One region of the Bradyrhizobium sp. 22 genome, then DNA from elsewhere that is predicted to be linked to it. Evidence: predicted binding sites of a transcription regulator. Region 1 holds the regulator's gene; the other holds the start of a gene.

Region 1 (5,438 bases):
GGTCGGCCGCATTCCGGCGTTCGGCATCGCGCCGCTGATCGCCGCGAGCCTCGGCATCATCCTGATGGGCCTGTTGCGCACGCCCCTGCGCTGGTGCGGTGCCGTGGTGCTGCTGGCTTCCATCGCCTGGGGCCTGTCCGCGCGGCAGCCTGATGTCCTGATTGCCGGGGACGGCGCCAGCGTCGCGGTGCGGGGCAGGGATGGGCGTCTGCACCTGATCAGGGCGGGCAAGGACGGTTTCCTGCTGAAGGAGTGGCTGGCGGCCGACGCCGATCCGCGCGATGCCGGCAGCAGCGCGTTGGCCGAGGGAGTGTCGTGCGACGAATCCGGCTGCGTGACACCGCTCGCCGACGGACGCCTGGTCGCGCTGGCCTCGCGGATCGATGCGCTGGCGGACGATTGCAGCCGCGCCGCGCTGGTGGTGACGGCGCGGCCCGCGCCGCCCGATTGCGCGGCGATGGTGGTGGATCGGCAGCGGCTCGCGCGCCAGGGCGCGCTGGCGCTGACACGGCATGGCGACGGATTTGCGGTTCAGGCGGTCAAGGCGAGAGGTGCAGACCGCCCCTGGTCGCCGGCGGCCGCCGGCGAGGGAGATTTCGAAGGAGCCCTCATGCCGAGGCCGGCTCCGCGCGTCCGCGACGCTACGCCGTCGGAGGCCGATCTTCAGGCCGAGGACTGAGCTTTGATCAGCCGATCGGTTGGCGCGTGACCGCCGCTCGACTGTCGGCGATGATCTCAGGCTTGTGCTCGCGCTCGCCGACCGGCTGCGTCACCGGCAGCTGCAGCACGGTTGCGCGCTGGCCTTCGACCAGCTGCGTCACCAGCACGTATTTGCCGTCAGGAAATTCGATCGCGTCGTGATGGCGATCGGGAATGTGCGGATCGATCTTGCCGAACTTGCCGACGCGGGAGTTGACGGTGCGCGTCCAGATCCAGCGGTTGTCGTAACGGACGTTGTCGGCGAAGGCGAGCTCCGTCCCCGGCAGCAGGCAGACCGCAACGGACAGATCGGCTTCGGAGGCGAAGCCGCGCGTCGAGGTGCCGCGGAAGGTTGTCGTGACGATCGTCTCTCCGACCTCAGCGGGACGCGTCGCGACGGCATGCAGGCTGTAGTCACACATCGGGTGCTCCTCATGCGAAGATGGCGACCCGCGTCTCGTCGAGGCGCAGGCCTCAATCAGAGTGGAAGCCTGCAACGCTCTGCTTGGTTATGGGCAAATCTGCGGCTCGCGTCCGCAGCGCGCGATCACATTATCTTTCCCGGATTCGATAGGAACAAACATCGCATCCTTGCATTTGGCCGGCGTATCAGCACTGCCGGCACGCGCAGGGCTATCGCATGTGGCGATGGTCACCAGCTGCCTCCGCAGCGTCATGGCCGGGCTTGTCCCGGCCATCCACGCCTTCCACGCAGCACAATGAACGTGGATGCCCGGGACAAGCCCGGGCATGACGACCTCTGCAAAATTCAAATGCGATTGCCCTGCACTCTGGCGGCGGAGCGAAATGGCCGCGCGCCTGCGCTTGCGAACCGGATGTCGCGCGGAAGAGGAGCCGGACGGTCAGCGCAGAACCAGAGGGACCATCCAGCCGGAGCGGACCAAGCGTTCGCTCCAATCTTGGATCGACGGTGCCGATCGAAAGCGCGCGCGGCGCTTGAAGCTCCGGGTATCAGTACTTCCGGTAAAGCCCGATCAGCTTGCCCTGAATCTTCACGCGGTTCGGCGGCAGGATGCGCACCTCATAAGCGGCATTGGCCGGCTCGAGTGCGATCGAGGCCCCGCGGCGGCGGAAACGCTTGAGCGTGGCCTCCTCGTCGTCGATCAGCGCCACCACGATGTCGCCGGTATCGGCGCTCTCGTTGCGCTGGATCAGCGCCATGTCGCCGTCGAGGATACCGGCCTCCACCATGGAATCGCCGCGCACTTCGAGCGCATAGTGCTCGCCCGTGCCGAGCATGTCGGGCGGGACGCTGATGGTGTGGCTGCGGGTCTGCAACGCCTCGATCGGCGTGCCGGCCGCGATACGGCCCATCACGGGCACCGCAACGGGCCGCTCGCCCTCGTCCATGGAGGGGCTGGAGCTGGCGCGGACCTTGCCGAGATTGCCCTCGATGACGCTCGGCGTGAAGCCGCGACGGGCGCCGGCGGCAGCCTGGAGCTCCGGCAGCTTAATCACTTCGATGGCGCGTGCGCGGTTGGGCAGGCGGCGGATGAAGCCGCGCTCCTCGAGCGCGGTGATCAGGCGGTGGATGCCCGACTTCGAGCGCAGGTCGAGCGCATCCTTCATCTCGTCGAAGGAGGGCGGCACACCGCTTTCCTTCAAACGTTCGCTGATGAACCTCAGAAGCTCGTATTGTTTGCGCGTTAACATCTCGACCAAAGTCCCCCGGTTGATGTCGTTCGATTCCGAGACGATGAGTTCAGCGATAAGCCGCTACATGCTCGAAACAAATCATGAACGGACACTATATGTTCGATACATGTTCCGCAACTGCTTAATTTACCGTGAACGGCGGCGAGCTCGCGGAATGTGTGTGGCCGTGCACTCAGACGGGGAGCCGCAGCACCTCGCAAGGGCTGCCGGCCTCGGCCTTCGGCGCGAACGGTGCGCGCACGAGAAGTACCTGTGCCGCAGCAAGATTCGCAAGCAGAGAGGAATCCTGATGGCTGACGGGAACGGCGACTTGCGCACCGTCGTCGCGCAGTTCCAGGCGCGCGCGCAGGTAATCCTCGCGCTGGTCGTTGGCGCCGAGATCCTTGCCCAGCACGGCGCGCTCGCGGCGATGATGAATCACTGAACGGCCCGACAAGGCGCGAATCAACGGCACCATGAACAGGAACGCGCACACGTAGGACGACACGGGATTGCCGGGCAGGCCGATCACGCGCATTGCGCCGAGCCGTCCGTGCATCATCGGCTTGCCGGGCCGGATCGCGATCTTCCAGAACGCCATCGAGATGCCTTCGCCCCGCAGCGCCTGCTGGACCAGATCATGGTCGCCGACCGACGCGCCGCCGGTCGTGACCAGGATGTCAGCACCGCTCTCGCGGGCGCGGCGGATTCCGGCGGAGGTGGCCTCCAGCGTGTCGGCGGCGACACCGAGGTCGATGGTCTCGGCGCCCTCGCTGCGGGCGAGCGCATGCAGGGCGTAGCCGTTGGAATAGACGATCTGGCCGTGCCCGGGCGTGGTGCCCGGCCTCACCAGTTCGTCGCCGGTGGCGAGGATCGCAACCTTGGGACGGCGGCAGACGGCGAGATCCGGGTGATTCATCGCCGCGGCAAGCGCGAGATCGCGCTCCGTCAGGCGGGTTCCCTTGCGCAGGAGCACGTCACCCTCGCGGAAATCGACCCCGGCCGGGCGGACGTGCCGTCCGGCGATCGCGGCTTCCTTGATGGTGACGCTGTTGCCGTCCGCGACAGTGTCCTCCTGGATCACGACCGCGTCCGCTCCGTCCGGGATGACGCCGCCGGTAAAGATCCGCACGGCTTCGCCGGCGCCAACTGCTCTCGCGAAAGGACGGCCGGCTGCGATCTCGCCAATCACCGTCAGCCGGGAATCGACCGTTGCCGCATCGGCCGCGCGCACGGCGTAGCCGTCCATCGCCGACATCGCCTGCGGCGGCTGCGTGCGGCGCGCCGCGACGTCATGCGCGAGCACGCGGTGATAGGCCTCGTCGAGCGAAACCATCTGTTCAGGCAGCGGCTCTGCACCTGCCAGCACCGCAGCAAGGGCGTCGGAAACCGGCATCAGGGCCACGGGCGAAACTCCTGCTCGCACATCGTTCAATAGGGCGGCGAGAGTTCTAGCTGACTGCAGACGCGAGGCAAAGCAGCACGCAGGATGATCTATCCTGCGTGCTCTCCGTGATCGAGCAAGTGCAAGTCCGCACACGTGATTCTAAAGGCGAAACGCCGGCATGAGCCTGGCCGACACTGAGCTGGCCAGCGCCACCCGGTGATGTGATCAAGGTGCCGTCGGATCGTCCGGACTGACGTCCCATGCGACGTCGGGAGGTTTGGGGCCCTGGTCCCTGTCGGGGAGCGGATCGGCCTGCGATTTCAGGTCCGCAGCCTTGCTGATCAGCTTGGCGGAAAGCTCGGAATCCGAGGTGTTTTTTGCGAATTCAAGCAGCAGAGAAGCTTGCTTGGTGAGATAGGTTTTGCCCAGCACGTCGATCAGTCCGATGTAGAAGTCCCAACAGACTCATGAGTCCGAAGGGTGGTATTCCGTTCCGGGAACTCCGTATAAAAATGCACAAAGGGATCAGGTTCCACAGTTTTTGTAAATTTGGTTCCGAACGCGGCTTGCAATTGGGCTGCTTCTAGCGACGGGCCGGGGTCAAATGCCCAACGCCTTCAATGCGTTCCCGACGTCGCGCGGCGATGTCACGTGCACGGCCGTCAATCCGCGCGCCCGCGCGCCCTCGATGTTCTCTTCGAGATCGTCGAAGAACACGATGCGCTCGGCCGGCACGCCGATCGCCGCGACGACATGGTCGAAAGCGTCTGCGTCCGGTTTGCGCAGGCCGATGCTGGATGACAGGTACAGCTCGCGGAAATGGCCGAGCAGACCGGCATATTCCTTCGAGAAGTAATCGACATGCGGCCGATTGGTGTTGGAGAAGGCGTAGAGCGGCACCTGCTTTGCCGCACGCGGCAACAGCTCGGCGATCTCAGGCATCTCGCCGGCGAAGATCGCGTTCCAGCCCTCCAGGAACTGGGCGTCCGAGATGCCGATCCCCAGTGAAGCGCGTAACGAGGCGAAATAGTCGGCGTCGCTGATCTTGCCGACCTCGTGCAGCCGGTAGGCCTCGTCGCGCACATAGCGCGCGAGGATGCTTTCGGGTTGGCAGCCGGCGTGCCCCGCCCAGCAGGCGATCGCCTTGGAGAAGTCGATGTCGAGGACCACGCGCCCGAGATCGAACAGAAGCGCATCCGCGCTGCCGGGAGAGAGCGATGTCATGGCGTCCTTTTCACCTCAGCGTCGGAGTCCGCAGGTCAGTACCGATAAGGCTCGTGGTCGAACAGCGGGAACGCGCTGACCACGCTCGGCGCGTTGGTGGCGGTCGCCGGATGCAGGCAGGATTTGTCGATCTCGGCAAACGATGTGGCGCCCAACAGGCCGAGGCAGCGCAGCACCTCGTCTTCCAACAGCTCCAGCATCCGCGTGATGCCGGCTTCGCCTGAGGCCGCCAGCGCCCAGCATTGCAGCCGGCCGATGCCGACGAGATCTGCGCCTGCCGCAATCGCCTTGACGATGTCGGTGCCGCGACAGATGCCGCCGTCGACCATGATCTTGGCGCGGCCCTTCACGGCCTCGACGATCTCGGGCAGCACGTGCATGGCACCGCGGCCGTGGTCGAGCTGGCGGCCGCCATGGTTGGAGACGTAGATCCATTCGACGCCGTGATCGACCGCGATCAGGGCGTCCTCGG
Region 2 (5,438 bases), on a different contig from region 1:
TCAGCGAAAGATCCGCCGGCCATTGCCGCGGCCTCGGATGATAGCGGGTGACGCGGAGCCGCAGCACCGGCTCGACGCCGACCCCATAGGCCGCGGTGGAGACGCCGAGGGCGGACAGGGCGCCGATGGAACGGATGAAATGACGTCGCGTGATCATGAAAGCCCGATCGGGATGCGCTCTCTTGATGCGGCCCGATTGGAGCGGAATTGGGGTGTTCTCGTGCAGATCGCCTGCACGAGATCACCAGAAATTCATGACCGAAGGAGCGCGCCGCGTTTGCGCAGATCAGTCGTCGCTCTCGTCCGTCCCGAACAGACCGAACTGCGCCGCCGCATCGCGCGAGGGCTCGGCGATGCCGAGATGACGGAAGGCGTGCGAGGTGAGCAGGCGGCCACGCGGGGTGCGCTGGAGATAGCCGCACTGGATCAGATAGGGCTCGATGATGTCCTCGATCGCGTCGCGCGGCTCGGACAGTGCCGCGGCCATGGTCTCGACGCCGACCGGGCCGCCGCCATAGTTGAGCGCGATGGTCGTGAGATAGCGGCGGTCCATTGCATCGAGCCCTGCGGCATCGACCTCGAGCGCGCTCAGCGCGTGGTCGGCGATCTTGCGGTCGATCTTGTCTGCATCCGCCGCCGAGGCGAAGTCGCGCACGCGCCTGAGCAGCCGCCCGGCGATGCGCGGCGTGCCGCGGGCGCGGCGCGCGATCTCGTTGGCACCGTCGGCGGTCATGCCGACATTGAGCACGCGCGCGCCACGGCTGACGATGCTCTCCAACTCCTCGATGGTGTAGAAGTTGAGCCGAACCGGAATGCCGAAGCGATCGCGCAGGGGATTGGTGAGCAGGCCCGCTCGCGTGGTGGCGCCGACGAGCGTGAACTTCGACAGCTCGATCTTCACCGAACGCGCCGCCGGGCCCTCGCCGATGATGAGATCGAGCTGAAAGTCCTCCATCGCGGGATAAAGCACCTCTTCCACCGCCGGGCTCAGGCGATGGATCTCGTCGATGAAGAGCACGTCGCGCTCTTCGAGATTGGTGAGGAGGGCGGCGAGATCGCCGGCCTTGGCGATGACAGGCCCCGAGGTGGCACGGAAGCCGACGCCGAGCTCCTTCGCGACGATCTGCGCCAGCGTGGTCTTGCCGAGGCCGGGGGGACCCACGAACAGCACGTGATCCAGCGCCTCGCCGCGCTTGCGCGCCGCCTCGATGAAGATCGAGAGGTTCTTGCGCGCCTGCGCCTGGCCGACGAAATCGGACAGCGATTGCGGACGCAGTGCGGTGTCGCCGACATCGTCGCTGCGACGCTCGGGCGAAACCATGCGGCTGGCTTTGGGGTCGCTCACTTCGCCAGTTCCTTCAATCCCAGCCGGATGAGTTGCGCCGTCTCGGCGCCTTCACCCGCGCTGCGCGAGGCCGACGCAATCGCCGCCGCCGCTTGCGGCTGGCCGTAGCCGAGATTGACCAGTGCGGAGATCGCATCCGCCACGGGCCGCGGCGCGCGCTGGTCGTCGACGGCGCCGGCGAGATGCACCACGGCCGGGTCGACATTGGCGAAGGGCGGCACCTTGTCCTTCAACTCGGTGACGATGCGCTCGGCGACCTTGGGGCCGACGCCGGGGGTGCGGGCGACCGCGGCCTTGTCGCGCAGCGCAATCGCATTGGCGAGATCGGCCGGCGAGAGCGTACCGAGCACGGCCAGCGCGACCTTGGCGCCGACGCCCTGCACGGTCTGGAGCAGGCGAAACCACTCGCGCTCCTGGTCGGTGCGGAAGCCGAACAGCTTGATCTGGTCCTCGCGGACATAGGTCTCGATCGACAGCACGGCGGCCTCGCCCGGCGAGGGCAGATGCTGCAGCGTGCGCGAGGAGCAGTGCACCTGATAGCCCACGCCGCCGACGTCGAGGATGACGAAATCCTCGCCGTAGGAATCGATCAGGCCCTTGAGCTTGCCGATCATGTGGATTGCTCGACTGCGCGAGGCACCTCTCTCTCGTCATGGCCGGGCTTGTCCCGGCCATCCACGGCCTTGGCCTCAGCGAGAAAGATCGTGGATGCCCGGGACAAGCCCGGGCATGACGGCGGCGATATATGGCGAGCGATCATATCCCGACGACCTTCAGCCGCAGCGCCGCGCTCTGGCGGTGATGGGCGTGGGTGATGGCGATGGCGAGCGCGTCGGCGGCGTCCGCCGACGGCGGCTCGGCCTTGGGCAGCAAAATCTTCAGCATCATCGAGATCTGTTGCTTGTCGGCATGACCGGCGCCGACCACGGTCTTCTTGACCTGGTTCGGCGCATATTCGGCGACAGAGATGCCGAACATTGCGGGCGCCAGCATGGCGACGCCGCGGGCCTGGCCGAGTTTCAGCGTGGCGACGCCGTCCTTGTTGACAAAGGTCTGCTCGACCGCCGCTTCCATCGGCTGGTGGCTGGAGAGAACGGCCGCGAGCCCTTCATGGATCGCGAGCAGGCGGCTCGCCAGCGGCAAATCGTCCGGCGGCTCCACCGACCCGCAGGCGACGTAGATCAGCCGGTTGCCCTCGGCCTCGATCACGCCCCAGCCGGTGCGGCGCAGGCCGGGGTCGATGCCGATGATGCGGACGGGGCCACGAATCGGGAGCGCAGTCATGGGCCAGTGATAGCGGCTGGCCGCCGGAAGCGAAACAGAAACAGAACAGAAGTAACAGGGGAAAGCCGGTCTCGTGCCCCGGGCGCAGCGCGGCACGGAGTGCTGCGCTGCTGAACCGGGGCCCAGCAGGCGTCCGGACTCGGAGAACGATGGGTCCCGGCTCTGCGCAGCAGCGCTTCACGCTGCAGCGCGTCCGGGACACGGGAGTACCCTACCCGCCCATCTTCGCCATCAGTGCGTCCGACACCTCGAAATTGGCGTAGACGTTCTGGACGTCGTCGTGCTCGTTGAGGAGGTCCATCAGCTTGAGCAGCTTCTCGCCGGTCTCATCGTCGACCGCCACCGTGTTCTGCGGCTTCCAGATCAGCGCGGCCTTGCGCGGCTCGCCGAACTTGGCTTCCAGCGCCTTGGCGACGTCGCGATAGCCTTCGGTCGAGGCGTAGATCTCGTGGCCGCCCTCACCCGAGACGACGTCGTCGGCGCCGGCCTCGATCGCGGCATCCAGCACGGCGTCGTCGGAGGCGACGCTGCGGTCGTATTCGATGACGCCGGTGCGGTCGAACATGAAGGAGACCGAGCCGGTCTCGCCGAGATTGCCGCCGGATTTGGTGAAGAAGGAGCGGATGTCGGAGGCGGCGCGGTTGCGGTTGTCGGTGAGCGCCTCGACGATGACGGCGACGCCGCCGGGGCCGTAACCCTCGTAGCGGATCTCGTCATAATTCTCGCCGTCGCTGCCGAGCGCCTTCTTGATGGCGCGCTCGATATTGTCCTTCGGCATGTTCTCCTGGCGCGCTGCGATCACGGCGGCGCGCAGGCGGGGGTTCATGGCCGGGTCGGGCGTTCCGAGCTTGGCGGCGACCGTGATTTCCCGCGCCAGCTTGCCGAACAGCTTCGACTTCTGGGCATCCTGCCGCCCCTTGCGGTGCATGATGTTCTTGAATTGGGAATGTCCGGCCATGCGTGGTCTCTTGGGAACGTGGTCTCTTGGGAAATCGTCAGCCAAAGGTGGAGCGTGGGAAGCGCGGCCTTATAGGCCGCCAACCCGCCGGAATCAAAGGGATCTCCTACTCCTAAGGTAGCACCCTAAAGGTAGCCCTAGGTACGGCCGGGTGCCTAGAGATCGGGCATTGTTAACCCTGATTTCATTCCGGACTGCGAAAATAGCGTCCGACCATTCCCCGACAAGAGAGAGCCGATGGCGTTCGGACTATTTCGGAAGCGTCTACCGGACCAGGCTGCGCCTGCGGCCGCCCCGGCGGCGCCGCCGCAGCCGGCGGCCCATTCCGAGCCCGCTGCCGCGGCCGAGACTGATTCGGCGCGGGAAATCCTGGAGCTGCTGGAACTCGAGCTCGGCGCCATGATCCGGCAGCTCGAGCGCGCCGCCAATTCGGTGGCCGGCGGCGCCGAGGCGACCGCGACGACGCTGGCCGCCATCCGCGACCGCACCGACGCCCTGACCGGCCGGACCAACGCCGCGCAATCGACCGCATCCACCTTCGCCCATGCCGCCGACAAGTTCACCCAGTCTGCGCTCGGAATCGGGGCGCAGGTTCGCGAGGCGGGCAAGCTCGCCGACGCGGCCAGTGCCGCGGCGCAGGAAGCCCGCGCCAATGTCGACCGCTTGCGGGAATCCTCCGCCGCCATCGGCAACGTCGTCAATCTGATCGCGCAGATCGCGCGACAGACCACGCTGCTCGCACTCAATTCGACCATCGAGGCCGCGCGCGCGGGCGCCGCGGGAAAAGGCTTTGCGGTCGTCGCAACCGAGGTCAAGGCGCTGGCGGTGCAGACGCAAGGCGCGACCGAAGAGATCACAAAGAAGATCGACGCATTGCAGCGCGACGCCGCCGGCTCTGCGGATGCCGTGCACCGCATTTCGCAGGCGATCGAGGCGATCCGCCCGGTGTTCGAGACCGTCAACGGAGCAGTCGCCGAACAGAACGCCACCACCAGCGAAGTCTCCGGCAATGCCGCGAGCGCCTCGGAATTCATCGTCTCGGTCGGCGAGAGCGCGGCCGAGATCGATGCCGCGACCAAGGCGGCCGAGAGCCACGGCGAGAACGTCGCCAGCGCCGGCAAAGCCGTCACCACCTTCGCACAAAAGCTGAAGTCGCGCTGCGCCGTGCTGCTGCGGCAGAGCGAGCACGACGACCGCCGCAAGACCGAGCGGCTGCCCTGTCATCTCAAGTTCGAGAGCGCGCGCGGCGTGATGCCGATCTATGAAATCGCGATGGACGGCGTGCTGATCGGCGGCGCGGACGCCAGCCGGCTCGCACCGCAAGCCATGATCGAGGGTACCCTCGAAGACGTCGGCGCCTGTCGCCTGCGCGTGGTCGAGCAGTCCAAGGCCGGCGCCCGCGCGCAGTTCGCCAGCCCCAATGCCGAGCTCCGCGAAAAGATCGAGGACAAGCTCTGGTCGATCCACGGGGAGAACACCGAGTTCGTCACCCGCGCGATGGAGGCGGGCAGCGCGCTGACCAAGATCTTCGAGCAGGCGGTGGCCCGCGGCGACGTCGGGATCGACGACCTCTTCGACACCGACTATGCCGAGATCGCCGGAACCAATCCGCAGCAATACCGCACCAAATATCTCGACTGGGCCGACCGTGCCCTGCCGCCGTTCCAGGAAGCCTTTCTGGCAAAGGACCAGCGCATGGCGTTCTGCGCCATGGTCGACCGCAACGGCTTCCTGCCGGTGCACAACAGGATCTATTCGCATCCGCAGCGGCCGGGCGACGTCGCCTGGAATACGGCCAACAGCCGCAACCGGCGGATGTTCAACGATCCGGCGGGGCTCGCCGCCGCGCGC

The links. Region 1 encodes LexA, which represses DNA repair genes until DNA is damaged. Its sites were predicted from a motif close to TGTTCNNNNTGTGTTCNG; they were not measured.
Region 2: ruvC (crossover junction endodeoxyribonuclease RuvC) is a predicted target of LexA. The motif match lies at 2,660-2,677, and genes of this name have one in related genera.

The regions. Positions count from the first base shown of each region.
Region 1 covers NZ_KI519399.1:3,515,685-3,521,122, forward strand. Annotated here, with positions in the region: partial or broken gene K410_RS36955 (ComEC/Rec2 family competence protein) at 1-679, shown strand, start outside; gene K410_RS40395 (hypothetical protein) at 687-1,121, opposite strand; gene lexA (transcriptional repressor LexA) at 1,672-2,373, opposite strand; gene K410_RS0118020 (molybdopterin molybdotransferase MoeA) at 2,549-3,760, opposite strand; gene K410_RS0118025 (hypothetical protein) at 3,968-4,174, opposite strand; gene K410_RS0118030 (HAD family hydrolase) at 4,343-4,966, opposite strand; gene K410_RS0118035 (alpha-hydroxy acid oxidase) at 5,002-5,438, opposite strand, start outside.
Region 2 covers NZ_KI519400.1:1,164,764-1,170,201, forward strand. Annotated here, with positions in the region: gene K410_RS0130835 (metallophosphoesterase) at 1-157, opposite strand, end outside; gene ruvB (Holliday junction branch migration DNA helicase RuvB) at 287-1,321, opposite strand; gene ruvA (Holliday junction branch migration protein RuvA) at 1,342-1,959, opposite strand; gene ruvC (crossover junction endodeoxyribonuclease RuvC) at 2,102-2,629, opposite strand; gene K410_RS0130855 (YebC/PmpR family DNA-binding transcriptional regulator) at 2,841-3,587, opposite strand; gene K410_RS0130860 (methyl-accepting chemotaxis protein) at 3,825-5,438, shown strand, end outside.